2 regions of the Galenea microaerophila genome follow, and region 2 is predicted to be linked to the other one. Evidence: predicted binding sites of a transcription regulator. Region 2 holds the regulator's gene; the other holds the start of a gene.

Region 1 (15,617 bases), 700 kb from region 2:
CTTCGACCACCACTTCTGCCCCCATCTTTTCCATCCCATTAATATGAATGTTAACAGGACGGGAGCCAATGGCGCAGCCGCCTGGCAAGGCAACTCGAGCCTCTCCAAATCGAGCCAGCAAAGGACCTAAGACTAAAATCGAAGCGCGCATGGTTTTCACCAAATCATAGGCGGCTTCCTTAGAGGTCACATGCGTTGGGTCAATTTCGATATTCAGATGCTCGTCAAACAACAACTCAACACCCATTGAGGCCAGTAACTGTAAGGTGGTCGTCACATCTTTAAGGTGTGGAATATTTGAAAGCGTCACGGGTGTTTGCGCCATAATACAGCCCATTAAAATCGGCAACGCAGCGTTCTTAGCACCTGAAATCTCAACCTTACCCTGAAGCGGAGCCCCTCCCTGAATGACTAATTTATCCATAAACGATTTCTCTGCCCTTCACTCGTGCTCTGGCACTTTAGTCTTGATTGAGAGGGCATGCAAAGCCCCTGACTCAAGATAAGGTTTAAAAATGTCATTAATCATGCGGTGACGCTGTAAGGGCGACTTGCCCACAAAAGCCTCACTGGTCACTTCAATGGTAAAATTGCACTCTTCCCCCGCCGTTGTGACTTGGGCATCAGGCAGTTGCGCCTGAATCATTTCTCTAATTTTCTCTGGAGACATAAGCTTTTTTCCAAAATTTAATGGCGTATTTTAACGCCTTTTTTTAATAAAATCAGGTTTATCCCTGTCAAAAGTAGCAAGAATCCCACCGTAACTCCTAAGCTCAACCAAGGATTCACGTCCGATTGTTGAAAAAAACCATACCGAAAACCATCAACCATGTAAAAGAATGGATTCAAGTGCGAAAAGTGTTGCCAGAAGGGTGGCAGATCCCGAATTGAGTAGAAAACCCCACTGAGGAATGTCAAAGGCATAATCACAAAATTCTGAAATGCCGCCAAATGATCATATTTTGTCGACAAAATTCCCGCCATTAAGCCAAAACTACCGAGCACTGCCGCACTGAGTACCGCAAACAAAAACACCCAACCAGGCATCAATAGGGTCAAATGATATCCCATCACACCCACTGCTAACACACCAAGTCCAACCACTAAACCGCGCACCACCGACGCCGCCGTAAATGCCAAGTAGATTTCTAATGAAGAGAGTGGACTTAACAATACAAAAGTCAAATTCCCATGCATCTTCGCTTGAATTAAACTTGACGAGCTATTCGAAAAAGCGTTTTGCATTAATGCCATCATCACCAGACCTGGAATTAAAAACTCGCTATAACCAACGCCTTGAAAGGGATTGAGCTGAGTATCGATCACCTGACCAAAAATCAACAAATAGAGGAGCGTGGAAACAATCGGTGCAAAAATGGTTTGAATCGCTACCGAATAAAATCTTCTGACCTCTTTTTTAAATAGGGCCCAACAGCCCGCCCAATTGAATGTAAAATTATGCATGATTTTTCCCCACCAAATCTAAAAACACCTCTTCTAAAGACGCATCTCTTGAAGAAATATCCGTCACCTCTATACCCGCTTCATTGAGCCAACCGAGCATTTGATTTAATGGCACGGATTTTTCTAACTTAAACAGCGCGCCATCCGTTTCGACCTCTTCCAAGCGTTCTAAAAGTGGTGGTGTCCACTGAATCGGCATCTGCTGAACTTTGACGCGTATATAACGATAGGGATGACGGTTTAATAAATGGTCTGTCCGATCCAAGGCTTTTAGCATGCCTTGCTGTAAAACCGCTACCTGTTCACACAAAGCTTCTGCCTCTTCAAGATAGTGTGTTGTCAAAATAATGGTATGTCCTTCCCGATGCAACTCTTGGGCAAAAGCCCAAAGCGTATGGCGTAGATCCACATCCACACCCGCTGTCGGCTCATCTAAAACAATAACCTCCGGTTTATGCACCAGTGCCATGGCAATTAATACGCGCCGTTTCATTCCCCCTGAAAGCTGATGCGTAGCTGCATCTGCTTTATCTTCCAACGCCAAACGCTGCAAAAGCATCTCAATCCACCGCTTCTGCTCTGGCCCATTTAAACCAAAATAACCGGATTGGATGGTGAGTAATTCACGAATGGAAAAAAAGGGGTCTGCAATTAACTCTTGTGGCACCAACCCTAAGGAGCGGCGGGTTTGACGATAATCTGCAATGACATCCTTACCCATGACTTTTATCTGACCCGCAGTCGGAATCACCAGTCCTGCCGTCGCATTAATCAGCGTTGACTTTCCTGCGCCATTCGGGCCTAACAAACCAAAAAAACTTCCTTTGGGGATTTGAAAACTAATCTGCTCTAAAGCCGTAAATTCCCCATACTTTTTATAAACATCACGATACTCAATGGCTGACATGAATACTTTTCCTTTCAAACTAAAAAACCCTGCTTATGCAGGGCCATAAAATAACATGCAATGCGTGCAGTAGCCGGCTTCAACTAGCCTTCAAAAACCAGAATTTTTTCTAAATCATAAAGCTGACGTAAAGTTTTTAAAGCTTCTGAAGTATGACGAACAATAATTGAACCCGTCCCCAGCCGGTGTTTGACTGCCTGCAGCCACAATAAAAAAGCCAAAAAACTACTGTCCACTGATTGAAGCTGCTGACAATCTATCACTTTGATTTGGTGAGCAATGGCATATAACTCTTGATGCAATTTTGTAATATTTTTAACTGACACTTCTCCCGAAAGCTTGACAGTCTCTGTCTCGATGACGACTTCTAACGGCTGCGGCTGCTGAATAGACATCTCACTCAAACTCTTTATTTTTTGCGCACATTTCAGAGATCACTCCCTCAATCCCTTTTTGCTGAAAGGCTGTCGCATAGGTTTTACGATAATTGAGTAACATCGACACCCCTTCAATCACCACATCATAGAGTTTCCATAAGTGCGTTTTTCGATCTTGGAAAGCCCGATACTGCACTTTTGAAACATTCCCGTCCGCCTGAACCACCTGAGAGCTGACAATCACCCGATCACCACGACTACCTTCTGGGCTCACACCTGTCACTTCAAAGGATTTAATTTTCAGATTCAACATGCTGTTTGCATAAGACCGCAGCAAGGTTACGGTAAATTCATGAACAAAAGCTTTTTGTTGCGCTGGCGTTGCTATGCGCCAATAGCGCCCCATTACATAACGCGCCATCTTTTCGGTATCCACATAGGGTAAAATATATTGATTTGCAAAGGCTTTAATTTTTTGGGGATGATTACTTAATTCCTCCCGTTGTGCGTTTAACTGTGTTATCACGGTTTGCGATAAAGTCTGCACCAACTTGACAGGATCTGTTTGATCGACCTGAACATCAGCCGTCGCATTAACCGTACTTACAATTAATCCCCATCCAAATAAACAGCTTAATAGGATTCTCTTCATTTTATTTATCCTTATTTATCACTCAACTTCACTAAAAACTGACCAATTAAGTTTTCTAAAATCAGTGCTGATTGGGTGATGGTAATTTCATCTCCATCTTGTAAGAGGTCTTCTTCCCCTCCTGGGGTTAAACCTATATATTGATCTCCTAATAGCCCTGATGTCAAAATTGCCGCAGACGTATCGATTGGAAACTCATGGTAGTCTTGATATATTTTCATCTCTACTTTTGCCATAAACGTTTTTTGATCTAAAGAGATATTTTCCACTCTCCCCACCACAACGCCGCTGACTTTAACCGGTGCTCTGACCTTGAGCCCACCAATGTCTTGAAACTTTGCCGTCAAATGATAAGCAGGGCGATCTTGAATACTGGAAAAGTTACTCACCTGCAAAGCGATAAACATTAAAGCAATCATTGCGATTAAGACAAAAATCCCAACCCAGATCTCAATTTTGGTTTGTTGTTTCATTCCTTTTCCCTAAAACATTAAAGCCGTTAAAATAAAGTCTAACCCGAGCACACCTAAAGAGGCGTGTACCACCGTTTTCGTCGTAGCAGAGCTCACCCCTTCTGAAGTCGGCATCGCCTCCTCACCTTGAAACAGTGCGACGACTGCAATCAGAAAAGCAAACACTATAGACTTAATCACACCATTTATCACATCATCGTGCCAATCGACTGCATGATTCATCTGCGACCAAAAAGCCCCAGAATCGACGCCTAACCAATCGACCGCGACCAAATAACTTCCCCAAATCCCCAGTCCTGTAAACATTAAAGTCAGCAATGGCAGGGTAATTAAAACCGCAAAGAAACGGGGCGCAAAAATAAACTTTGTAGGGTCTACTGCCATCATTTCCAAAGCCGAAAGCTGCTCTGTGGATTTCATCAAGCCGATTTCGGCAGTCAAGGCCGAACCTGCTCGACCTGCAAAAAGTAAAGCGGCGACAACAGGTCCAAGTTCACGCAGCAGTGACAAAGCGGTCATGGTACCCACTGCATTTTCAGAGTTGTAATCCACCAAGACATTGTAGCCCTGCAAACCTAAAACCATCCCCACAAACAGACCCGCAGTCAGAATAATTGGCAAGGAGAGTACGCCTGTAATATAAACTTGTTTCAATAATAATGGAAAACGATACAGTACATAAGGCAGTGCGGGAAACATTGACAGAAAAAAGAAAAAACCTCTTCCCACTGTGGCCGTCAACTCGAGAAAATGCTGACCTAACCTTTGTAAAAAAGCCATCAATCCCTTCATGCGACCCCACCCCCTAAGACATCCTCCAAATAGGGCTGTGCTGGGTAGTGGTAAGGCACAGGACCATCAGGCAATCCTTGTAAAAACTGCTTAACAAACGGCGAATCTGAGTGAATAATCTCATCTTTATTGCCTTGCGCCACCACCTGACCCTCAGACATCACACACACAAAGTCTGCAATCGATAACACCTCATCTACATCGTGAGAAACCACAACACTGGTTAAGCCAGGTAAACTGTCATTCATTTTCTTAGTCAAGGCCACCAGCACCCCCATGGTAATCGGATCTTGCCCCACAAAAGGCTCATCGTAAAAAATCATCTCTGGATCCAATACCATCGCTCGAGCCAAGGCTGCTCTACGCGCCATACCTCCAGACAGTTCGGCAGGCTTTAAGGTTTGTGCACCACGCAAACCGACTGCTTGTAACTTCATTAAAACTAAGGAACGAATCAATGCTTCGGGCAGATCGGTGTGCTCACGCAAGGGAAATGCGACATTGTCAAAAACCGTTAAGTCAGTCAATAAGGCGCCACTTTGAAACAGCATGCCTAAAGTTTGCCGCATCTGATAAAGCCGCTGCCGGGACATTTTATGCACATCCTCACCATTGACCAAAATCCGTCCACTGTCAGGTTGTAACTGTCCAGCAATCAATTTTAAAAGCGTTGTCTTCCCCGTCCCACTCGGTCCCATGATGGCGGTAATTTGATGACGTGGGATGCTTAAGGAAAAGCCATCAAAAATTTTCCGACTGCCTCGATAAAAGGTGAGATCTTCAATTTCAATAATGGCATCCGAAACCGTACTTTGTTCTGGCATTGAAACTCTCTTTCAAAAGGTTGAGCCATTATTGTGGACAATTTATGCCGATGAAGCAAGTTTATTCCATTTCTGCGCGCTTTATGCCAACATTTCCAGCAATAATTTTAATGATTGTGCTTGCGCCACTGTTTGTGGCCGAACAAAATGCCCTCCTTCACCACCTACAAATACGGGTATCTCAGAAACCCTTATTTGTGAAGTCTGTTGTAAAACTTGAGCAAAAAATTCTTTAGCCCACTGCCCTTGGGCCTTAGGATTCGTTATCGAAACTGGGTAGATCCCCAACCACATCACATCTTGCCCCAGACTCTGCTGATACAGACCAGCCCCCTTTGACACCAGCTTTTCAGAGTCAATGGCCCCACCACAATAATCGCCCAAAACAGAGCACACTTGCTGCAGCCTTTCCGTTTCTTGTGCATTCAATGGATGTTCAACGGATAAATAAAACAGAAAAGGTGGCTGTGCATCATAAGCCTCTTCATCCTCAAAATCATCTTCATCTAATTGTACAGAATCCAGCCATTCCTCAATCTCCTCTTCTTCGGCATTCAACCATTGGCTGTGAGGCACTAACACTGTTCGGAAATAATTCGCATAAAAATCCAACTGCCATTCTTCAGGTAAATCTTCTGGATAAAACGAATGCTCCCACTGAGACCACTGCCAGCCATAACATCCCACTCTCACTTCAACCTCCATTCACCCCTATTAATCCACTATGACTCGTTATAAATTTTCTTTATTCAATAAGCAAATCGGTGTAAAATATCGCGATCATTTTTTGATTTTATAAAAAGCAGATCAAAAACTTTTCAAAATTATACATGACGAATGGAACCTTTATGACCGAATTGATCTTACCAGCCATTGGACTGGTCATTGGCCTTTTTTTACTGGTAAAAAGCTCAGATTACTTCATTGAAGGTGCAGCCAGCACTGCTGTTCATTTAAATATTGCCCCCCTCATTATCGGGGTCGTCGTATTGGGTTTTGGGACCTCTGCACCAGAGATCATTGTCTCTATCTTAGCTTCCTTAGATGGTAGCCCTGGACTGGCCATTGGCAATGTCGTCGGATCAAATATCGCCAATATTGGTTTAGTGTTAGGAAGCGCAGCTCTTATCGCCCCCATTGCCGTCAAGTCGTCTATTCTGAAACATGAACTTCCCTTACTTCTCCTTATCAGCACGGCCAGCATTTTATTAATTATCGATGATGATCTAGACCGAATTGATGGCATTATTCTCTTGATCACCCTTGTGGGAACAATGTTTTGGATGGTTAAAACCAACAGCAGCCCACAGGCTAAATCCGATCCCATGGAACAGGAAATCGAACAAGAGCTGAATGAAATCCCTAAGCTCACCCTTAGACAATCCATCACCTATTTGCTCTTAGGCCTCATTGTACTTATGCTCAGTGCCAAAATGATGGTTTGGGGTGCGGTTGAAATTGCACATTTTTTTGGTGTTTCAGAAACCATTATTGGTTTGACGATTATTGCCATCGGTACCAGCCTGCCGGAATTAGCCGCTTCAATCACTGCAGCACGCAAAAATGAAGCGGATCTAATGATCGGTAATATTTTAGGGTCTAACCTTTTCAATCTGTTAGCCGTCATGGCCATGCCAGCCCTCATCGCACCCGGTAAAATTAATGATTCAATCTTACTCCTAGACTATCCTATTATGCTTGCTTTAACCCTAGTCATGCTGCTGGTGGCGATCCCCAGAAAAAACTTAGCGGTCATTACACGTATTGAAGGGGCGATTTTACTCGCCTCCTATATTGCCTATCTTCTCTTTTTATATTATCGTACTGTTTCAGCCTAATTTTTGAGACCATAATTATGAACTATTCGCCAGAACTGCAAACTAAAGCACGTCAAATTAAACTGCTTTTACTGGATGTGGATGGTGTATTAACCGACAACAAGCTTTTTTATGGTGACAATGGCGTAGAATATAAAAGTTTTCACACTCGAGACGGCCACGGTATGGTCTTACTACAAAAAAGCGGCATTGAAATTGGCATTATTACCGGTAGAAAATCCGAACTCGTTAAACGACGAATGCAAGATTTAAAAGTCGCCCATCTCTATCAAGGCGTCCCCGACAAACTCCCGACCTTTCTCAAATTGGTGGAACAACTGGGGCTCGAAATGGATGAAATTGCCTATATGGGCGATGATATTTTAGACCTACCCATTCTTACCCGTGTTGGGCTGTCTTCAACCGTGGCCAATGCCGATCCAGAAGTGTTAAGTCGAGTCGATTTTATCTCTCAATACAAAGGCGGAGAGGGCGCCGTCAGAGAGTTATGTGAATTGATCCTCAAATCTCAAAGCCTCTGGCAACAACACATGGACTTTTTTCTTCGGTCATGAGCCAGACAAAGCGTCTCCTTCCTTGGTTATTACTCATTATGCTCCTTCTGGGACTCTTTCAATACTTTTCGCAACACGTCTCTTCCAAATCATCTCTTAATGAACACGCTCTCGAAGAACGTACACAATGGCATATCACACAAGTCCACCGTTGGCAAATCAATCCTCAACAAGACAAACAAATCTACCTACAAGCTCAGTCTGCAACGCAAACCGAATTAAAGGGAAAGGAACACCTTTATTTTACACAGCCACAAATAGTGGTGATTTCAACAAATAGAAATCATTATATAGAGAGTCAAAAAGGGGTCATGATCAAAACCCCTAAAAAACAACTGCTCACTTTAGAAGGGGACGTTAAAATGCTCAGCCGTCGTGATCCAACAGACCCTTTACAAACCCTAACCACAGAACTGGCCATCTATGATCTCTCTCGACAATTATTATTTGCCCCCAATTTTGCTAGAATAACGCAACCCAATATAGAAATCACTGGGATAGGTTTAACTGCTGATCTTCAACAGGAGCAGTTTCAGTTAAAATCCTCTGTGAAGACCTACTATGAACCCCAACAACAAAGTACCCCCTAATGAAAAGTTTAACCAAACACATTTTTCAAACTCTCCTCTTAAGCTTAATCACTCTCTGGCAAATCCCCGCTTGGTCCGCAGAAAATGAAGATCCAGATGCCCAAAAACCCATAGAAATCACAGCAGATCAATTAGAATTTTCCAAAAAAAGTGGAAAAAGCATCTACACCGGTCACGTCATTGTGACGCAAGGCTCCATGAAACTCACTGGAGACAAAGTCATTATTCTTCACCCACAACAAAAAATTCAAAAAGTAGAGGTGTATGGTCGTCCCGCTTATTTTAAAAAATATCTCCCAACTGAAAAAAAATGGAACCAAGGCCACGCCCAAATCATTATTTATTGGGCCACCAGTAAAAAAATACGCCTGATCGGTCAAGCTTTTTTCCAACAGGGTAACAGCAACCAAATTTCCGGACCTGAACTCATTTATGACATGAATCAGCAAACACTACAGGCGCACGCAACTGAGCAAGAAAAATCTCGCATCCATGTGATCCTGCAACCTGAAACGACAGAGAAACAGTAACCCTAATGGCACATTTCTATGCAAGAGGCTTGGCTAAAGCCTACAAAAAACGCACTGTAGTCACATCCGTTGACATTGATGTTTTCAGTGGTCAAGTAGTCGGTCTCCTAGGGCCCAATGGCGCAGGAAAAACCACCACCTTTTATATGATGATGGGGTTAGTCACCAATGATGCAGGTGAGATTTATCTCAATGATGAAGAGATTTCTACACTTCCCATCCATGAAAGAGCCAAAAAAGGGATTGGTTATCTGCCACAAGAGGCTTCTGTTTTCCGTAAACTTACCGTCAAAGAGAATATTATGGCCATTTTAGAAATGCGGCCTGAACTGTCTCGTGATCAAAGAGCGCAAAAATATGAAGCGCTGATTGATGACCTCCAAATAGGACACATTACCACCCAACTAGGCCAAGCCCTCTCTGGTGGCGAGCGACGGCGCGTAGAAATTGCGCGTGCACTGGCAATGGAACCCAAATTTATCTTACTGGATGAACCTTTTGCCGGCGTAGACCCTATTTCGGTGAAAGACATTCAAGCCATTATCCGTCACTTAAAAAAGAAAAAGATTGGCATCCTGATAACCGATCACAATGTGAGAGAAACGCTCGGGGTTTGCGATACCGCCTATATTCTTCATGCAGGCACGATCTTGGCAAAAGGCACCCCTGAGACGATTTTACAAGATACCAAAGTTCGACAAGTTTATTTAGGCGAAGACTTTCAGTAATTTCTCTTCCCTTCGCCTGTCCACACTCTTCTAAGCATGATATACTGAAACGAAAGAATCTTGTGGATTCAAAAATGGGCTCAATATTGCACTCATTAGCATAAAAAAACACAACTCGATGAGCGCTTGAGTTTCGGACAGTCATCCCTATAAAAACATTATGAATATTATAGGTGGGATTTAATAAGGAGAAAAATATGCAAATCAATATTACTGGACATCACATTGAAATTACAGATGCACTTCGTAACCATGTGACTGAAAAATTACAAAAATTAATGCGTCACTTTGATCATGCCACTAGAGCTAATGTGATTTTAACGGTTGAACCTCATAAAGTTCAGCGTGCTGAAGTAGAGCTTCATGTCCCAGGTGCAAATTTATTCGCAAAAGCGGAAACACATGATATGTATGAGGCGATTGATACTATGGTCGATAAATTAGACCGTCAAATTATTAAGTATAAAGAAAAATTAACTGACCACCACCAAAAATCTGGTGGTATCAATGGGATTGAAGAAGTCGAAGAAGCTTAAGATACCCTAAAACATACCCACCTACTCATTAAGGGGCTCAAGATAGAGCCCTTTTTTATGCAAACCGGATTCTGACTATGAGTGAAAAACTGCTCTCCAGCGAAAAAGTAAAAATTACAGATCACCTCCTTAAAGCGCTCGAAAACAGCGATCAGGCTCAACTTCAATCCCTAATTCAATCGCTTTCCGAAGAAGATATTGCTGAAATTTTAGAAGCCACCCCACCTTCTCAAAGAAATGCACTCTGGGATAACCTCCCTCCCGAGCTCCAGGGCCAAGTGTTGGCTCACCTTAATGATGAAGTAAAAAATAGCCTTCTAGACCGATTGAATCAAGAGGAAATTATCGAGGTCGCCGGAGACCTGGAAACCGATGAGCTGACCGATTTGATTCAATCCTTAGAAGGAGATGAAAAACAAAAAGTTCTAGATGCCCTGGATCAAAGGGAAAGGGCTGCAGTCGAACAAGCATTACGCTACCCAGAGGATACCGCCGGTGGTTTAATGAACACCGATGTGATCGCCATCCGAGAAGATGTGACTGTCGGTGTCGTTTTACGCTATCTTCGTAAACTAGGCGAACTTCCCGAAAATATACATGAGCTTTATGTGGTCGATCGAGAAGGACATTTTATTGGCGCATTACCGATTACCTACTTGCTTACCCAAGATGAAGACACCCCTATTGCCAAACTGGTAGATAAGTCTCAACCTTCCATTAAAGCTTACACCTCTGCCCAAGAAGTGGCGCATCTGTTTGAAAAATATGACCTCATCGCTGCACCCGTAATTGATGAAAGTGGCAAATTGATTGGGCGCATCACCGTAGATGACGTGGTAGATGTCATTCGAGATGAAGCTGAGCATGCACAAATGGCCAGCGCCGGTTTGGATGAGGATGAAGATCTTTTTGCCCCCCCCATTAAGTCAGCCAAAAGCCGGAGTTTTTGGCTGGGCGTTAATCTCATTACCGCGATTCTCGCTTCCATGGTGATTGGCCTCTTTGACGGTACCATTCAACAGGTCGTCGCTTTGGCTGTTCTCATGCCGATTATTGCCAGTATGGGCGGTATCGCCGGCACACAAACTGCCACCATTGTGATTCGCGCCATTGCAACCGGTAAATTAACGCCTAATAACAGCCGCCTTCTGCTCTATAAAGAGCTAGCTGTCGGTTTTCTTAATGGGTTGATTTGGGCCATTTTAACTGGCATCGCAGTCGCCTGGCTTTATCAGGATATTTCACTCGCGGGGATATTTGCAGCAGCAATGATCATTAACCTTGTTGCAGCCGCTTTAGCGGGCACCATTATTCCACTCGTTTTGGAACGCATGAAAATTGACCCCGCTTTGGCTTCAGGACTGTTACTAACGACGGTCACCGATACACTCGGCTATTTCGTCTTTTTAGGCCTAGCTTCTTGGTTACTGATACATCACTAATGTTCTCGTGTCGCCACAAATTGTAAATTGGGCCAGCGCTCTTCGGTCAATTGTAAATTAACACGCGTGGGTGCAATATACACCAATTGATCGGCGGCATCATAGGCCACATTCTCATGCACCTTCGCCAAGAATTTCTCAATCTCCTCAGGCTCACCAATCACCCAACGCGCCGTGGCGACATTGACCGCTTCAAATTGACAGGTCACATTATATTCATCTTTCAAACGCTGAGCGACCACCTCGAACTGCAACACCCCAACCGCGCCTAGAATCAAATCATTATTGGCAATGGGACGGAACAACTGGGTAGCCCCCTCTTCCGAAAGCTGTTTTAACCCTTTCTGCAGCGCTTTCATCTTCATCGGATCTTTTAACACTGCACGCCGGAACAATTCAGGTGCAAAGTTCGGAATACCGGTAAACTTCAGATCCTCCCCTTCAGTAAAGGTATCCCCAATTTGGATGGTGCCGTGATTATGCAAGCCAATAATATCTCCGGCATACGCCTCTTCCGCCTGCTCGCGTTTATTCGCCATAAAAGTAATTGCTTTCGCCACGCGAATCTCTTTACCTATGCGCACATGTTTTAACTTCATGCCCTTTTCGTACTTACCAGACACAATCCGCATAAAGGCCACTCGATCTCGGTGCTGTGGATCCATATTGGCTTGAATTTTAAAAATAAAACCGGTCAGTTGAGGCTCATCGGCTGATACAAAGCGCTGTCTAGCGCCACGACCTTCAGGCGGTGGGGCAAACTCGGCAAAGCCATCCAATAGCTCTTGCAGACCAAAATTGTTCACTGCCGAACCGAAAAAGACTGGGGTTAACTCTCCAGACAAAAAGCGTTTAAGATCAAATTCATGACTGGCCCCTCGAACCAACTCGATTTCATCTCGCAGCTCTTCAGCCTGCTCCCCTAAAATCTCATCTAATTCTGGATTGTCCAACCCTTGAATCAGCTTGCCTTCTGCAGCATGAATGCCATCGGCTTTTTCAAACAGGCGTACTGTATCATTCTGCAGGTGATAGATGCCCTTAAAGCGTTTCCCCATGCCAATTGGCCAAGTCACCGGGGCACAGTCTATTTTTAAGACTGACTCTACCTCATCCATTAAATCGATCGGATCTCGACCTTCACGATCCAGTTTATTAATAAAGGTTAAAATGGGGGTATCTCGTAATCGGCAGACTTCCATTAATTTAATGGTGCGCTCTTCCACCCCTTTAGCCACATCAATCACCATTAAGGCGGAATCAACAGCTGTCAAGGTTCGATAAGTGTCCTCTGAAAAATCCTCATGCCCTGGCGTATCCAGCAGATTGATAATCACCTCTTTATAGGGAAACTGCATGACAGAAGATGCCACCGAGATGCCCCTTTCTTGCTCCATCTTCATCCAATCTGAGGTTGCATGGCGATCCGTTTTTCGACTTTTTACCGCACCCGCCAATTGAATCGCGCCTCCATAAAGCAACAATTTTTCTGTGACGGTAGTTTTCCCTGCGTCTGGATGCGAAATAATCGCAAAAGTCCTTCTTTTAGTAATTTCTTGCTGAATGGGACCGTTTGACATGGATTAAAAACCTTAATAGATATATGGAGAGAAACGGGCATTCTACAAATAAAAGGAGACACAATCAACTGACATTTATCTGTCATCCATTTGTCATGAAAGTTTGTAAAAATAAAGAGTCAATCATTTATAAGAACGGCAAACAAAAAGATGGTCATCAATATTCGCAAAACGATTCTAGAAAAATCTCCAAATTTTGAAAAGAAGATCGGTGGTAAGCAGCTTATCCAGTTACTAGAAAAGCTGACACACCAAGATGACATCAATCAATTTATTTTAGAAAACCAACATCTCAAAGGATTTGCTTTCTTAGATAAGGCGCTAGAACATTTTAATTTCAGCTATCAAATTGACAACCGTTCTTACAATCACATTCCCTCAGAAGGGCGGGTGATTATTGTCTCCAATCATCCCATTGGTTCATTAGATGGATTGGCGCTCCTCAAGCTGATTCGATCCATACGACCCGATGTACGTATTGTGGCCAATGAACTACTGAATCAGGTGACCCCTTTTCAAGGCCTCTTTTTAGATGTGGACAATATGTCTCAAAAAACCAGCCACAAATCGCAATTCAAAGCGATGCTTCAAGCTTTAGAAAACGACGAAGCCTTGATTATTTTCCCGGCTGGGGAGGTCTCTCGTATCCGTCCCCAAGGCGTCCGCGATGGGAAATGGAAAACAGGCTTTTTAAAACTTGCTGAAAAAACTCAAGCCCCCATTTTGCCTATCTATACCGATGCTCGCAATTCAGCGCTGTTTTATGGATTATCGACTATTTATAAACCGCTTGGAACGCTCATGCTGGTTAAAGAGATGTTCAATAAACAGAATCAAACCATCCATTTTCATGTGGGCAATCTCATTCCCTGGAAATCTATCCAAAACAGTCGCTTTAATTACAAACAAAGCGCACAGCTGATACGCAAGCATATCTATCGTCTCGATAAACCCAAAAAAGCAAGCAAAAAACTGCCATTTAAAGTGGAAGAAACCATCGCCCACCCTGTCGACCGAAAAGCACTTAAACAAGCCTTAAAAGCTGGAGAATTACTGGGCAAGACTGCCGACGGAAAAGTGATCTATCTTTTTGATTATGATTCTGATTCCCCCGTCATTCGAGAAATCGGTCGTCTGCGTGAATTAACCTTCCGCACTGTAGAAGAAGGCACAGGCAGTGCTTTAGATTTAGATCCCTATGATGCAGACTATAAACATCTCGTCCTCTGGGATGAAGAAGACTTAGAGATAGTCGGTGCCTACCGGATGGGAGAAGCGGGTAAAATCATCGAAAAGAAAGGTAAAGAAGGCCTTTATACCAACACCTTATTTGATCTTAAAGAAGCATTTGACCCAATTTTGCCTAACGCTTTGGAAATGGGACGCAGTTTTGTTCAACCGCGCTACTGGGGCAAACGCAGTCTAGACTACCTCTGGTATGGAATTGGGGCTTATATTAATCACCATCCTAATATCCAATATATGTTTGGTCCTGTCAGCCTTTCAGACGCCTACCCTCATGAAGCCAAAGAGCTGATTATTGCTTTCTACTTGCAACAATTTAGCGCTACACAAAAATTGGCAGAGGGCAAACGACCTTTTAAAGTTTCAAAAACTGTTAAAACCTTAGCCGAATCTGAATTCAGCGGTGATTATAAAGAGGCCTATACCAAATTGAACACTCTGCTTTCAGAGTATGGCATTAAGGTCCCCACCCTGTTTAAACAGTATGCAGAACTATGTGAACCAGGCGGCACGCAATTTATCGACTTCAGTATCGATCCTGACTTCAATAATTGTGTAGATGGCTTAATTATTGTCGATCTCAATCAGATCAAGCCTAAGAAACGCCAACGGTATCTTGCCTCTTCTATTTCTTAAAATCGCACTTTCAGCTACAATGATGCTTATTTTTATGCATTATAATCATGAATACTGAATTAGAAGCTTGCAAACACGCCTTAGAAGCCACAGGGGACTATCAAGTCCTTGTGCGCTTTAAACCGATTCCTCAATATCACTCGCCCCAAAATGTCAAAACCTTTAAAGCCTGCATCATTGATACAGAAACCACAGGGTTAGATACTGAAAATTGTGAAATTATTGAACTTGGCTACCAAGTGATTGAATTTGATTCTGCGGGTAACTTTTACCGCGTTTTATTGACGCAAAACTTTCTCAATGAACCCGAAGGGGGGATCCCAGAAGAAGTGACGCAAGTGACTGGCATCACACTAGAAGAAGTTAAAGGACATCAAATTCCTTGGGAACAAGTGGTCACAGAACTCAACGATATGGATCTGTTTGTGGCACACAATGCAGGATTTGAT
Region 2 (15,617 bases):
GCAATTTATATTCCAAACCGGCTTTTTTTAATGTTTTTTCCAAGGCATTCTCAGCAAGATCCCAAACGGCATCACTGCCCACCCTCTGTTCTGGACGCGTTGAAAACTTCACCGCAATATTGTCAAACCCAAAGTCGGCATAGGTTTTAAAGACCAGATCAATACAAGCTTGCACTTCTTGTTCAATTTGCGCCTCTGTGCAGAAAATATGTGCATCATCTTGCGTAAAAGAACGCACACGCATCAAACCATGTAAGGTACCTGAGGGTTCATTACGGTGAACCAAACCAAATTCAGCCAAACGAATCGGCAAGTCTCGATAACTATGTAGATGTTGGTTATAAACTTGAATATGGCCAGGACAGTTCATCGGTTTGACCGCATAATCCCGATTATCCGTCTCTGTGGTAAACATATTGTCTTTAAACTTATCCCAATGCCCTGATTTTTCCCACAAAGAGCGATCCATAATCAGAGGGGTGCGAATTTCATCATACCCATTCTCTTGCAGCTGTTGACGCATATAGTCTTCTACTACGCGAAACAAAACCGTACCTTTTGGATGCCAAAAAGCCATACCTGGTGCAATCTCTTGCACATGGAATAGATCCAACTGTTTACCCAGTTTACGATGGTCACGCTTTTCAGCCTCTTCCATCATTTTTAGATATTCTTTCAATTCTGGCTTGGTGCGGAAGGCGACGCCATAGGCGCGTTGCAGCATTTTATTTTTCGAATCACCTCGCCAATAGGCACCGGCAACATGTGTCAATTTAAAAGCTTTGATAAAACCCATATGCGGCACATGAGGGCCTCGACACATATCCACATACTCTTGATGGAAGTAGAGGTTGAAGGCTTTTTCTTCCGGCATATCTGCAATCAATTCTAATTTATAGGGCTCATTGCGTTCTTCAAAAATCTTGATCACCTCTTCACGTGGCAATCGTTTTTTAATCACTGGGTATTTGGTCTTAGCCAACTCTTGCATGCGCTTTTCGATCTGCTTCAACTCTTCTGGCCCGATCTTCTCTTCTAAATCAAAGTCATAGTAAAAGCCATTTTCAATGACTGGGCCAATCGCCATTTGCGCATTGGGATAGAGCTGTTTAAGCGCATGACCAAATAAATGCGCACAAGAGTGACGCATGATATATAAGCCATCTTCATCTTTCAGAGTGACAATTTCCAAGGTGGCATCTTCGGTAATCAAATCGCACGCATCCACCAACTCACCATTCACACGACCTGCAATCGTCGCCTTAGCAAGCCCTTCACCAATATCTTGTGCCACTTGAATCACAGACACAGCTTCATCATAGCTGCGTTGAGAACCATCTGGTAAAGTAATAACTGGCATTGTCACCCTCTATCTATTTTGAATTGAAGAATTTACGTAAACGATAGATTATAGCATTTTTTTTTCATAACTTTTTTAAATATAAAAATAAAAAAACCCGCTCTAAAGGCGGGCCTTTTAAAACAAGTTTCGCGGTTAAAAGAGGCGACTCCGAGACTAGGTCTCCAAATAAATTTCGCCCCCTTTCTCATCAAAGTCTTTGGACTTTTCTCTCATCCCCACTTCAATGGCGACATCCAAATCTTTTATGCCCTTCTTAGCGGCATAATCCCGAACATCCTGCGTAATCTTCATTGAGCAGAATTTAGGGCCACACATTGAGCAGAAATGCGCGACCTTAGCAGATTCTCTCGGCAAGGTTTCATCGTGATATTCTCGCGCTCGATCTGGATCTAAGCCAATATTAAATTGATCATACCAGCGGAATTCAAAACGCGCTTTCGACAATGCATTATCTCGAATCTGTGCACCCGGCAAGCCTTTAGCCAAATCCGCCGCATGGGCTGCAATTTTGTAGGTAATAATACCCTCTTTCACATCCTCTTTATTGGGAAGACCTAAATGCTCTTTTGGGGTCACATAGCAGAGCATGGCTGTACCATACCAACCGATTTGCGCAGCCCCAATACCAGAAGTAATATGGTCATACCCAGGCGCAATATCGGTGACCAAAGGCCCTAATGTATAGAAAGGCGCCTCGTAACAATCATGCAGCTCCTTATCCATATTCTCTTTAATCATCTGCATCGGCACATGGCCAGGCCCTTCGATCATCACCTGCACATCATGTTCCCAAGCAATCTTGGTCAACTCTCCTAAAGTTTCCAACTCACCAAATTGAGCCGCATCATTAGCATCTGCAATCGAACCTGGACGCAAACCATCCCCTAAGGAGAAGGAGACATCATAGGCTTTCATAATTTCGCAGATTTCTTCAAAATGCGTATAGAGGAAATTTTCTTTATGGTGATGCAGACACCATTTCGCGATAATTGAGCCGCCGCGCGAGACGATACCGGTCACACGATCTGCCGTCATAGGAATATAACGCAATAAAACCCCGGCATGAATGGTGAAATAGTCTACACCTTGCTCTGCCTGCTCAATCAGCGTATCTTTAAATACCTCCCACGTGAGGTTTTCTGCAATGCCGTTGACCTTCTCCAGCGCTTGATAAATTGGCACTGTACCAATTGGCACGGGAGAGTTACGAATAATCCACTCACGGGTTTCATGAATATTTTTCCCAGTGGAGAGATCCATTACGGTATCCCCGCCCCAGCGAGTCGCCCACACCATCTTTTCCACCTCTTCCTCAATGGACGAAGTGGTCGCCGAGTTCCCAATATTGGCATTAATTTTGACGCGAAAATTGCGCCCAATAATCATCGGCTCAATTTCAGGGTGGTTAATATTAGCAGGAATAATCGCACGTCCGGCTGCAATCTCTTGACGGACAAATTCAGGTGTATACTCTTCAGGAATATTGGCACCAAAAGGGTTCCCTTTATGCTGCTTAAGCAAGCCAAGTTCACGAGCTTCCTGTAATTTACAATTCTCTCGAATGGCAACATACTCCATCTCTGGCGTAATAATCCCTTGACGCGCATAGTGCATTTGCGTCACGTTTTTCCCCGCTTTCGCTTTACGCGGCTTAGGAATATTCGGAAAACGCACCGCTTCTAATTTTTCATTTTCATGGCGCTCATGGAAATATTTTGAAGTAAAGTCCGATAAAATTTCCGTATCACCGCGTTCTTCAATCCAAGCACTGCGAACTTTTTTAATGCCTTGATGAAAATCAATTTTTTCGTTCGGATCGGTATAGACACCAGAAGTATCGTAAACCGTTAAAGGTGGATTAGGTTCAAAAGACCCATCTGCTAAAGGGGTATCGCTTAAAGTAATTTCCCGCATCGGGACTTGAATATCAGGACGTGAGCCCTTGACATAAATTTTGTGTGAACTTGGAAAAGGCTCCACGTAAGATTCATTCACCTCTTCCAAATTTTCTAACACTGCGCTCATATTTTCTCCTTGTCGCCCGTGCGTAGCCTGATAATGATGACAGGCCACAGCTCTTTATTTCCCTGCGTCCGCATTACCGGCATCAGGTTCAATGAGTTCTCTCTCAGCCGAGTTTTTGTATACCCAGCACCTCAAAAGAGTTGAATCTATAGATTATAACGGAATTTAGACAGTGATAAAGGCGGAATTCAAGAAGCGATCTTTGAGCCGGGATCACTTAAGTACCTTCAGCATCAAGTTGCACCCTCTGCTGCTCTGGAAAAATCACGGTAAAAGTTGAGCCCATACGATAGATACTTTCAACTTTAAGCTCTGCCTCATATTTTTCCAAAATGTGTTTCACAATCGACAGACCCAACCCTGTTCCACCACTCTCTCGAGATCGAGCTGTATCCACTCGATAAAACCGTTCGGTAATGCGAGGGATGGCTTCTCGAGGAATCCCCACTCCAGTATCCTTTACACTAAAAACCGCACCCGCTTCACTGCAGCGCCAAACAGCTGTAATTCGCCCCCCTTCAGGCGTATAACGTACGGCATTTGAAAGGAGATTAATCAAAACACTGCGCACCAAATGGGCATGTGCCCGCAAGCCGCAAGTGGGCGATTCAATTAAAAACTGAATTTGATGGCGCCCACCACTTAACTGCCTCACTTCTTTTTCTAACTGATGCAAGAGTTCAGGTACATGAACCGTTTCATAGGATTGAGACACCCCCTCTGTCTCCAAAGCGGAAAGCGTCAGCAAATCCTCTATAATTTGCCGCATCCGCTCAGATTGCGCTTGCATCTCATCAATCGGTTGCTGCCAACCTTGCAAGGAAAGATCCACTTCCACTGCATCCACCATTAACTCAAGATAACCCGCCAAAACCGTTAAAGGGGTGCGTAATTCATGCGAAGCATTGGCCACAAAATCTTTACGCACCTCTGCAATACGATACATTTCTGTAATGTCTCGCACCACCAATAGGTAATGACCTTGACGGTAAGCCGCCAGTTGAATATCCAAAATGCGATGAGAATCAATCGAAGCGTAAGTTTGCAAGGAGCGATTAAAGCTACGCTCCTTAAGATAATGGATAAATTCCGGCGTGCGAATAAAAGCCTCTATCGGCTTGCCCTTATCCCAAACCTTCAACCCCAACAACTTTTCTGAAGAGGGGTTCAGCCATTGGATCTTAAAATCTTCGGACAGTCCAATCAAACCTTCCGGCTGCGCCATCAACGCAGCATGGTACAAATCCGCATGCTCCATCGATTTTTTCAGTTTACGCTGTTGAGTTTTTGCATGGCGATAAAGATGCAACGCCAAAGGATACCAGCCACCTAAAAGGTTGGGCGGCGGCGTACTCACATCCTGCAACAACCAACGAATAAAAAAGAAAAAATTAGCAATATAGTAAAAGAGAAGTGCAATTAAAAGAAAGCTTAAACCGAGCACCCAATTTTGAAACAGCAATCCCTGAAAAAATGCCAAAATCCCCAGTCCTGACACCCACTTTAGCTCTTTAAACAACCATTGAAGCGCGTGTTTTGTTTGGGGAGTCATTTCGTCTCTAGATCACTTTGTTACACGGTTTTTTGGGGCTGAGATAGACGGTAACCTGTACCCCGGACAGTTTGAATATAATCTGCTGCTTTTAAAGGCTCTAGCTGTTTACGGAGACGACGAATATGCACATCCACGGTACGCTCTTCCACCACCACGCTTTCACCCCATACCTGATCTAACAATTGATGGCGACTGAACACTTTATCGGGGTTTTCAAGAAAAAAACTGACCAGACGAAACTCTGTAGGACCTAAATGCAGCTCTTGATCTCCTACCCAAAAACGATGGCTATCAAAATCCAGTTTTAAATCACCAAATTGAAGCCCCTCTTGCATTGGCACTTGCATAGCCATTTTTTGAGTTCGACGTAAGAGTGCCTTAAGCCTCGCCACCAGTGCTTTAGGGGAAAAAGGCTTCACCACATAATCATCTGCTCCAACTTCAAAACCTTCGACTTGATCTTGTTCAGCGCCTTTAGCGGTCAACATCATCACAGGTAACCGACGAAACTTATCATGCTGTCGAATGCGTTTCAATAAAGCCAAACCATCCATGCCAGGCAGCATCCAATCTAACAGCACGCAATCAATGGTTGACGACTCATCAGAACTGGATCGCAAAGTTTGCCAAGCAGCCTCAGCATTCGCCACCTCAACAACCTGAAAGCCAGCACTTTGCAAGGCCAAACGTAGAAGGTTACGAATCGCCATCTCATCTTCCACCACTAAAACGGTTGCCACCTGTTCACTCATACGCCTTCCCGATCGTTACTTAGCCTCAAATTCTTTCAAAAATGCAAAAATTTCCTCTTCTTTCATATCACGCACATCACGCCCGGTGACAAGATAGATGATCGACTCTGCGATATTTCTTGCATGATCAGACATACGTTCTGAAGCGCGTAAAGCAAAAATGAGCTCTAAAACACACACCTTTTGCTCACCCTCTACCGTCACCACATCTTGTTCTAGCACTTGCAAAGCATTTTTATAAACTTCATCTAACACTTCTTCTTCTTGGATGGTTTTCGCAGCATCCTCTATATTTAAACGCGCAAAACCATCCAAAACAGCACGTAACATCTTAGAAGAGCGTAAAGAGATCTCTATTAAATGAGACAAACCTGGCAACTGATTACAGCTTAAGTCTCTCTCCACCATTTTTAACACAAACTTGGCAATCTTGACCGCTTCATCTCCCATGCGCTCTAAATCTACTGCCATCCGAATCGCAGACAACACTAAGCGCAAATCCAAAGCCGTAGGCTGCTGACGAGCAAGGATCCTAGCACACAGAATATCCACATCAATTTCTTGTTTGTTGACTTCCTTATCTAAATTCAGCACTTCATTGGCTAAAGTTTTATCACTCTTTTGCAAAGCCTCTATGGCGCAATCAATCTGCTTCTCAACCATGCCCCCCATTTTTAAAATGTGATCAAAAACCTCTTCTAAACTCTGGTTGAGGGCACCTGAAATATGACTGGTAAAATCTTTACGATCCATGTTTACACCTTTCCACTTTTTATCATCAAATTAATCGTGATGATAAATCATACAGAATCTTTATGACAACTATATTGCATTCAACCCTTGAAACGATATCCATTAACCCAGAATAAATGTCCAACTATGTGCACATTTGCACCAAACTAGATCTTTAGCCGTGCAAGGAAAAACTCTAAAAAAATCAAAATCTGCCAAGAATCCAGTTAAAACAAACTGTTACGGCAACCAAAAAAAGATTAGCATCCTGGCACGAATCCCGCTATCATTTACTAATGAAATTTTATCTTCTTTTAACTTAAATAAGGACGGAATCAAAATGCCTCAAGCAATTCTTGATACGATCAAAGAAAACGATATTAAATGGGTGGATTATCGCTTTACCGACACCCATGGTAAAGAGCAACATGTAACAGTGCCTGCTTCCTCAGTTGATGAAAACACTTTTGTTGATGGTGAAACCTTTGACGGTTCATCCGTTGCAGGTTGGAAAGGGATCAATGATTCCGATATGATTTTAATGCCTCAAACTGACGGCTATTTTATTGATCCTTTCACCAATGACCCGACCCTTGTCGTACGCTGCATGATTATTGAGCCTAGCACAATGGAAGGTTATGAAAAAGATCCTCGTGCCGTCGCTAAAAAAGCGGAAGCCTATTTGAAATCTACAGGCATTGCAGATTCCGCCTTCTTTGGTCCAGAGCCTGAGTTTTTCATTTTTGATGATGTCCGTTGGGGACTCGATATGTCAGGCTCTTTCGTCAAGATTGATTCCACTGAATCTTCTTGGAACAGTGCCAAAGAGTATGAAGAAGGCAATATGGGACATCGTCCAAGTGTTAAAGGCGGCTACTTCCCTGTTCCCCCTGTCGATCAACTGCATGAAGTACGTGCCGATATTTGTGCCATGGCTGAAGCAATGGGGCTTAAACTTGAAGCACATCACCACGAAGTGGCTACAGGTGGACAATGTGAAATCGCAGTTGCAGGGAACACTTTGACCGCTAAAGCAGACGAAGTACAAATCCTTAAATATGCAGTGCACAATACTTGTCATGCCCTTGGTAAAACGGCTACTTTCATGCCTAAGCCAATTGTAGGCGATAATGGTAATGGCATGCACATTAACCAATCACTTTCCAAAGATGGCAAAAACATTTTCGCTGGCGACGTCTATTCTGGACTTTCACAAGAAGCCCTTTGGTATATTGGCGGTCTCATTAAGCATGCACGCGCTTTAAATGCGTTCACAAACCCAGGTACCAACTCTTATAAACGTTTGGTTCCCGGCTTTGAAGCCCCTCTACTATTGGCTTATTCTGGTCGCAACCGTTCCGCTTCGATCCGCATTCCTTATGCGCCAAGTGAAAAATCGCGTCGCGTAGAACTGCGTTTCCCTGATCCAACGGCCAATCCATATTTAGCCTTCTCTGCCTGCCTAATGGCTGGACTAGATGGCATTATGAACAAAATTGACCCAGGCGAACCTGCAGAAAAAGATCTTTATGATCTAGAGCCAGAAGAGGAAGCCAGCTACAACACAGTTTGCGCTTCACTTGAAGAAGCATTGGCTGAATTGGACAAAGATCGTGAATTCTTAAAAGCAGGCGGGGTCTTTACCGACGCTATGATTGATGCCTATATCGATTTAAAAATGGATCATGTGACTCAATTCCGTGCCACAACCCACCCATTAGAGTTTGAACTTTATTATTCAGCCTAAACGTTTCAGCCAAGCTTTTGCTTGACTGACTTTTCCTAAAGCCCATAGCATTTACTGCTATGGGTTTTTCTTTTAGAGACCTTTGTATGAGTGGGATGCGAGCTAAAAATGAGAAAAAATTTCCCATATCCATATCTAGGCGGGAAACGCAGGGAATAGCCAGCTATTGCCAAGTTTTCCAACAACGATTTGGGAAATTTTAGCCATTTTTAGCCGTAGAACCATCTCGTGCAAAGGTCTCTTTTTAACAAAGTTGTCATATTTCCTCCCTACAATAACCTTTGAGTTCAATAAGGAACTTCCAATTTTTTTATCTTAGGAGATACGACTCATGAAAAAAACACTGATTGCTGGTCTTGTGACCGCTGCAGTTTCAACTTCAGCGATGGCTTGGACAATTGAAGGGACAGGTTCATCTTTCCAATACCCTGCTAACAAAGCATGGGCAAAAGATTTTTATGAAAAGACTGGAAACAAAGTAAACTATTCACCAACTGGTTCTGGTGCTGGAATCAAGGCGGCTAAACTGCATCAAGTTGACTTTGGTGGTACAGACAAACCACTGACACCTCGTACCTTAGCAAAATATAAATTAACTCAATTCCCAATTGCAATTGGTGCCATTACTTTTGCCTACAATGTTCCTGGTGTTAAAAACCTTAAACTTTCAGAGCGTGCCATTTCAGGTATTGTGCTAGGCAACATCCAATATTGGGATGCCCCTGCATTAAAAGAAGTCAACCCTGATGCGAACCTTCCACATAAAAAAGTTCTTTTTGTCCACCGTTCAGATAAGTCAGGAACCACTTTTGGCTTCACTTATTACCTCTCTAAAATGAACTCTGTTTGGCGTACACACTATGGCGCTAAAAAAGCCCTTAACTGGCCTGCTCCAAACCGTATCGCGGGTAAAGGTAACTTCGGTGTTTCAACTGCCATCAAAACTAACCCATACTCTATAGGGTATGTTGATTATGCTGATGCTGTTTCAAACAACCTAGATATGGCTATTATTGAAAACAAAGAGCATAAATTTGTTGCCCCTACCCCTAAATCTTTTGCAATCGGTGCACAGTATGCTGATCTAGATCCTAAAAAAGACTTCTATGCAAACATTCAATATCCTAAAAAAGGATATCCAATTATGACAGCAACTTTTGTCCTAGTGCCGAAAGATAAAGCCAACAAAAAGCATGTTGCAGAGTTCTATGACTTTGCATACAAGCATCCAGAAACTGCGGCTAAATTAGGATATGTTCCACTTCCTAAGCCTGTTGTCGCAAAAATTGAAAAATACTGGGCTGAAAAAGGTCTAAAATAAGCCTTTTTCTTAAGGATCTTCAGTTCACTCCTCTGAGAGTGAACTGAGGTTATCTGCACTAATGCTTGTAGCGGCAATTAACCTTTTTGAGTATACAAATCGGTTAAATGCCGCATTATTTTATATAATGCGTCTCTATCATAATTGCGCTCAATTACGTTGAGACACCTTATATAAACTAATGATTATTTAACCTAAAAGTTGTAGAACCCATGGAAAAAATATTTAGATTTCTCTCTCTATCAAGTGCGACCTTCTTACTGATTGTCTTGATAGCGATCGTGACCGTTCTCTATCTTACGGCTAAGCCAGCGATCGAAAAATTTGGCGCCTATTTTATTATCGACCCTCGCTGGAATGTTGAAGTACAAGTTGACGCGCCTGAGCCGGTTAAAAAACCAGATACTTTATCCCAAACTACAGACAAAACAGAGACATCTAAAGAGTCCCTGGATGAAAGCTCTGTCCCCGCTGTCGATGATGTTTACATGGATGAAGGTATTCCAATGGACGGTGAAGATTACATTCCTATGGACAATGAAGATAATATTCCCATGGAAGATGAACATGGGAGTACAGATACCAATTACCATCCAACAAAAGGCCATACAGAAACCGTTTATGGTGGCGCCGTTCCCATTGTCGGAACCATTTTCAGTACCGCCATCGCAATGCTATTTGCCATTCCAATCGCCATGGGGATCGCCGTCTTCCTATCAGAAATTGCACATGAAAAACTTGTGGGTCCCATCGGCATAGCAGTAGAGTTGCTGGCTGCGATTCCCAGTATCATTTATGGCATGTGGGCACTGTTTTATTTTGGCCCTTTTATCGCCTCTATTTTTGGTGGCCACAGCGTTTCTTTATTGGTGGCAGGACTGACATTAGGGGTCATGATTATCCCCTTTATGGCAGCGCTCAGCCGAGATGCGATTAACACCACACCCGATGTACTTAAAGAATCAGCCTATGCGATAGGCGCTACGAAATTTGAAGTGACTAAAGACATTATCTTCCCCTATGCCAAAGCAGGGATTTTAGGTTCTATGATCATTTCTCTCGGGCGTGCCTTAGGTGAGACTATGGCTGTTGCCTTCGTGATTGGTGGCGTCTTTGAATTTGCCCATTCAATTACGGATCCGACAAACTCTATTCCTGTGGTATTAGCAAATAACTTTTCTGAATCAAGCGGGCTCAGTTTAAATGCTCTGTTCTATCTGGCTTTGCTCTTATTTGTAGTGAGCTTTATTATTATTTTTGCGGCTAAACGCTACTTCTTACGGAGACAAAAATTATGAGGCTCTTAATCAACAAAATTTTCATACTCCTTTCAACTTTTACCGGTTTATTAGGCCTCTTCTTTCTAGGTTGGATACTGGTCACTCTGATTGGAAAAGGTTCTGAATCCTTAACCCCCTATATATTCACGCATGATTTGGTCGAAAATGGCATTCGCAATTTGATTTGGGGACAATTTGTCTTAGCCGGATTAGCGACCCTTTTTGGGATTCCAATTGGCGTTTTAGCTGGGATTTATTTACAAGAGTATGGCAACCATACCAAATTTGCAGATTTTATCCGTGACCTGAGTGATGTGATGATGTCTGCACCCTCCATTGTCATCGGAACCTTTATCTACGCTATTATGGTTATCCCCATGGGGCATACCTTCGGGTGGGCAGGTGTCGCTGCGCTCTTTGTCATGATGTTACCCATTGTGGTCCGCACCACTGATGATATGCTCAGCCTCGTCCCGACTGAATTAAGAGAAGCGGGGATGGCGATCGGTGCTTCAAAATATCATGTCACCATGCATATTATTATCCGTGCAGCAAAGGTAGGGATTATGACAGGACTCATCCTTGCCTTTGCTCGTATTGTGGGTGAAACCGCCCCCCTACTCTACACCAGTGGTTCAACCATTTATATGGTAACGAATCTCAATGAAACTTATCCCTCTATGACGGTCTCCATCTATAATTTAGCCACCATGCCAGACGCTAAGCTGGTCTCTTTAGCTTGGGCTGCTGCACTGGTACTCACATTAATGGTATTAGGACTTAATCTCTTAGGCCGTTTTTTGATTAAGGAAAAAAAGGTAAAATAAATGAATCAGTTAAAAATGGACATTCAGGACTTTAGCTTCACCTATAGAGGTGCGCCAGAGCCCTCTCTTCGTCATATCAATTTGCCGATTGAAACGAAAAAAGTCACCGCTCTAATCGGCCCCAGTGGCTGTGGAAAATCTACCCTTTTACGCAGCATGAACCGAATTCACGACCTTTATCCTGGCAATAAATATGAAGGAAAAATCCTTCTCAATACGCCTGAAAAGGGATCAACTGACATTTTGAAACTGAAAAAAGAAAATGAATTCATTTGGCTACGGCAAACCGTTGGCATGGTATTTCAAAAACCCACCCCTTTTCCAATGACCATATTTGAAAATATTGCTTATGGCCTTCGTCTTCAGGGTGAAAAGAATAAAACCGTGCTTCAAGAAAAAGTGGAGAAATCCCTTAAAGATGTAGCCTTGTGGGATGAGGTTAAAGATCGGTTAAATGATGATGCGCGTGGACTTTCCGGTGGACAGCAACAACGTCTCTGTATTGCACGCGTGGTCGCGCTGAAACCTGAAGTCATCCTCTTTGATGAGCCCACTTCTGCGCTGGATCCACTTTCCACCTTGGCGATTGAAGAGATGATTTTTGAACTCAAAGAGCATTACACCATTACCATTGTGACTCATAATATGCAACAAGCTTCTCGAATTTCTGACTACACAGCCTTTATGTATCTAGGTGAATTAATTGAATATGACACCACAGATACCATCTTTACCAATCCATCAGAAAAACAGACTGAAGACTATATTACCGGTAAATTTGGTTAAGGTTTTCTTAACATCCTCGCTTTGCCTATTCAGGCAAAGCCTCATCTCTTCTGACAATCTTCCTATCCATTTCCCATAATTTTAATCCAGATCTCATGCACGGCTTGCGTCTCCTGCATAAAATCCTGCTTAGGCACAATGGTTTTTGCATTCTGTAATGCTTTACGATGATAACATTCTCGATAGCGTTGATAAGCCTCTCTGAGTACTTTGACAGCATTCCCAGACAGTACCGAATTTTGTTCCATTTCCTGCATTAAGCGTATATTATCTGTCCATAAGGTGAGACTTGGGCAGGTATGCGCATTAACCAAAACAAGATATTGCACCAGAAACTCAATCTCAACGATCCCCCCTTCACCATATTTTAAGTCCAACTGCTGTGCGTCACTCTTATCCAAGGCTTTACGCATCTTATTCAGCATTTCTGTCACGGCTTGACGGATCGTCTCTTTATCTCGTGGTTGCTGTAAAAACTGCGCCCTAAACTGGTTAAATGCTTGATTATTGCTGCACACACCCCAAACCGGACGTGCACGAACTAATGCTTGATGCTCCCATACCCAAGCTTTTTTTTCAATATAGGCTTGATAACTGTCAAAGTCCGTCACCATTAAACCACTTTTGCCATTGGGTCGTAAACGCGTATCCACCTCATAGAGCTTACCGGTAGGCATCAATGTGGTCATTAAGGCAATCAATTTTTGCCCAAGCCGTAAAAAATAAAGGCTATTTTCCAATGCCTGAGCACCCGTTGAGCGTTCAGAAGGCGACACACCGTGATAGAGCATCACCAGATCTAAATCCGAGCCATAGCCCAACTCTATGCCCCCCAGTTTGCCATAGCCGATGACCATAAAGGGATTAAAGTCTGGATCAGTTAAGCCACCAGGCAGCCCAGATCTTTGCCGCATCCAGACTGAAGCAAAATGAACACAAGCATTCAACGCCGCTTCGGCAATCCAAGTCAGATGATCACTAACCTGCATCACCGGCACGAGTTGCTCTATATCAGCAACGGCCACCTTAAAGACCTGCCGATGTTTCCACAGACGAATTTGATTCATAAAAAGTTCTTCATCTAAAGCAACCGAACCAGCCTCGTCATGGATCGCGTGAAGGGCAATCTCCATCGCTTCCTGTTTTAACACTTGCGCATTTGGCAATTGCGCCAAAGTTTCAGCTTCAATCAACTGATCTAATAAGGCCGGCGTTTTGGCCAACTGTTGTGTGAGCCATGGACTGGCCGCACAGACAACTACTAAATTCTGAATGGTCTGTGGATTCTCCTGCATTAACACCAGATAGATACTGCGCTGTAAAATGGTTTCTAAAACACTTAATACCCGCTCTAATGAAACAATAGGCTGTGATTGTTCAACCACTTTTTGCAGCAGTTGAGGCAAAACCACTTTTAAACGTTCAATTGATTCAGCACTGGCATACTTAAAAGCCCGGCTTTGTTTAAACCGGTTTAAAACCTCAATCGCCTTATCTCTATCCGCTGCTTGCCATCCCAGAGCCGCCAAACCTTGTTCTACAGCTTCTAGGTCATCCTCATCATCCTGATCAACGTCCGATAATAGTTGTTCAATCCACAAAAAGGTAGATTGATCGGCCTGATCCGTATTTTGGGTGGCTGACGAATCCGTATCTTCAAATACCAGCGAAAATTGTTGCTGCACCACGCTTCTTTGCAACCCCAATTCAAGTAAAAAGCTGGCATAATCAGAATGTCCCATCCTTTCAGCTAGAAATTGTTGTTGCTGTGCATCTGTAGGCAAAATTTGTGTCTGTTGATCATTCCATTCTTGCAAAAGGTTTTCAACTCTCCGCAGATAGAGATACGCTTCTCTAAAAAGAGCACCATCTTCTTCATCCATAAAACCTTCCACAAGAATGGCTTGCAACGCTTGCAAAAAGGATTGCGTTTGTAAGCGGGGCATGCGCCCACCATAGATCAGTTGAAAAGCTTGCACCACAAATTCTGCTTCGCGAATCCCCCCTTCTCCGAGTTTAATATTTTGATCGCGCCCTTTTTTTTGAACATCTTGCCGAATCAATCGCTTGAGTTCTCGAATCGCTTCAATCGCCGAGAAATCAGTATATCGGCGATAGACAAAGGGCTGGATAATTTGCCGAAAAAGCTGATCAATGGATGCGCTATCTCCGGTAATGGGGCGCGCCTTTAAAGCGGCATAACGCTCCCATGCACGACCATGACGCTGATAATATATTTCTAAAGCATTAAAACTTGAGACTAAGGGTCCCGTTTGCCCAAAGGGACGTAGGCGCATATCAACACGATAGACAAATCCATCTTCGGTCACTTCTGTCATTACTTGATTAAAAGCCTGACCTAAGCGCGTGAAAAACAGTTCATTGCTGATCGCATTTTTTCCCGCTGTCGATCCTGTCTCAGGATAGACAAAAATGAGGTCAATATCAGAAGAAAAATTGAGCTCTTGCCCGCCTAACTTTCCCATGCCTAAAATAATCAATTGCTGGGGTTCACCGCTTTCCTCTCCCATTGGGATCCCATAACGTTGGGAAAAATTTTCATACAGCCACTGATAAGCTGCTTGAATTAACGCATCCGCTAGGGCAGATAACGCTTTTAAAATTGTTGGCGTTGCAGTAGTACCGGTTAAATCCTGATAAGCAATTTTTGCTAAATATAGATTTCTCTGTTGGCGTAATTTTTTTTTCAATTCTGTTATCGATGTTGCAGAATGTACTGCATCTTCCACGTCTGTTTTAATCAAATCTGCTGCAGGAAGTGGCTTTTGCAGTTGTGAAGGCGTTAACAATTCAAAATATCGTTGCTGAATACGCTCAATAAAAGGAGAAATGACAACTTCAGGCATGACAGAGAACCTATGGTGATTGAGTGGAAGTCTTAATATCGACCTTTGAAAGCGGTTGAATGAGAAGCCCTCCCAAATGTTTATCTAGTATAAGTGTGCTTCCGACAGGTACTTTCCATATCCGGTTTCCTATCGTCACTTGTATCAGTGCAGGATGAGTGGGATCAATCTTAAAAGGGATAGGGGAATTTTCTGATTTGTACCAACGACTATTTAACTGAATCTGCGCTTTTCCATCAGAATCTATAATGACTGAACGCAAAAAATAGCGAACTGGCTTATGATGTATTTTTTTCTTTACCGAAGCAGTTGTTGTTACTTCATTTTCTGATTTCAATAGTGACTTTAAATGCTTTTCTCGT

What was found. Region 2 encodes PhoB, which activates phosphate uptake and scavenging genes when phosphate is short. Its sites were predicted from a motif close to GNNTGTCATAAAACTGTCANAT; they were not measured.
Region 1: a site for PhoB is predicted at 13,365-13,386, ahead of olsF (bifunctional ornithine lipid synthase OlsF). Genes of this name have one in related genera too.

Annotation. Positions count from the first base shown of each region.
Region 1 covers NZ_BAAHWZ010000001.1:757,124-772,740, forward strand. The annotation lists gene murA (UDP-N-acetylglucosamine 1-carboxyvinyltransferase) at 1-424, opposite strand, end outside; gene ACYQ05_RS03690 (BolA family protein) at 443-670, opposite strand; gene ACYQ05_RS03695 (ABC transporter permease) at 688-1,464, opposite strand; gene ACYQ05_RS03700 (ABC transporter ATP-binding protein) at 1,457-2,371, opposite strand; gene ACYQ05_RS03705 (STAS domain-containing protein) at 2,455-2,766, opposite strand; gene ACYQ05_RS03710 (MlaC/ttg2D family ABC transporter substrate-binding protein) at 2,768-3,400, opposite strand; gene mlaD (outer membrane lipid asymmetry maintenance protein MlaD) at 3,412-3,873, opposite strand; gene mlaE (lipid asymmetry maintenance ABC transporter permease subunit MlaE) at 3,883-4,665, opposite strand; gene ACYQ05_RS03725 (ATP-binding cassette domain-containing protein) at 4,662-5,489, opposite strand; gene ACYQ05_RS03730 (DUF72 domain-containing protein) at 5,571-6,182, opposite strand; gene ACYQ05_RS03735 (calcium/sodium antiporter) at 6,338-7,327, shown strand; gene ACYQ05_RS03740 (KdsC family phosphatase) at 7,345-7,881, shown strand; gene lptC (LPS export ABC transporter periplasmic protein LptC) at 7,878-8,471, shown strand; gene lptA (lipopolysaccharide transport periplasmic protein LptA) at 8,471-9,001, shown strand; gene lptB (LPS export ABC transporter ATP-binding protein) at 9,007-9,729, shown strand; gene hpf (ribosome hibernation-promoting factor, HPF/YfiA family) at 9,927-10,265, shown strand; gene mgtE (magnesium transporter) at 10,343-11,707, shown strand; gene ACYQ05_RS03770 (peptide chain release factor 3) at 11,704-13,287, opposite strand; gene olsF (bifunctional ornithine lipid synthase OlsF) at 13,438-15,168, shown strand; gene ACYQ05_RS03780 (3'-5' exonuclease) at 15,216-15,617, shown strand, end outside.
Region 2 covers NZ_BAAHWZ010000001.1:59,674-75,290, reverse strand. The annotation lists gene thrS (threonine--tRNA ligase) at 1-1,360, opposite strand, end outside; gene thiC (phosphomethylpyrimidine synthase ThiC) at 1,517-3,388, opposite strand; TPP riboswitch at 3,431-3,532, opposite strand; gene phoR (phosphate regulon sensor histidine kinase PhoR) at 3,606-4,940, opposite strand; gene phoB (phosphate regulon transcriptional regulator PhoB) at 4,961-5,695, opposite strand; gene phoU (phosphate signaling complex protein PhoU) at 5,711-6,448, opposite strand; gene glnA (type I glutamate--ammonia ligase) at 6,768-8,174, shown strand; gene pstS (phosphate ABC transporter substrate-binding protein PstS) at 8,506-9,495, shown strand; gene pstC (phosphate ABC transporter permease subunit PstC) at 9,708-10,793, shown strand; gene pstA (phosphate ABC transporter permease PstA) at 10,790-11,602, shown strand; gene pstB (phosphate ABC transporter ATP-binding protein PstB) at 11,603-12,388, shown strand; gene glnE (bifunctional [glutamate--ammonia ligase]-adenylyl-L-tyrosine phosphorylase/[glutamate--ammonia-ligase] adenylyltransferase) at 12,451-15,255, opposite strand; gene ACYQ05_RS00295 (hypothetical protein) at 15,266-15,617, opposite strand, start outside.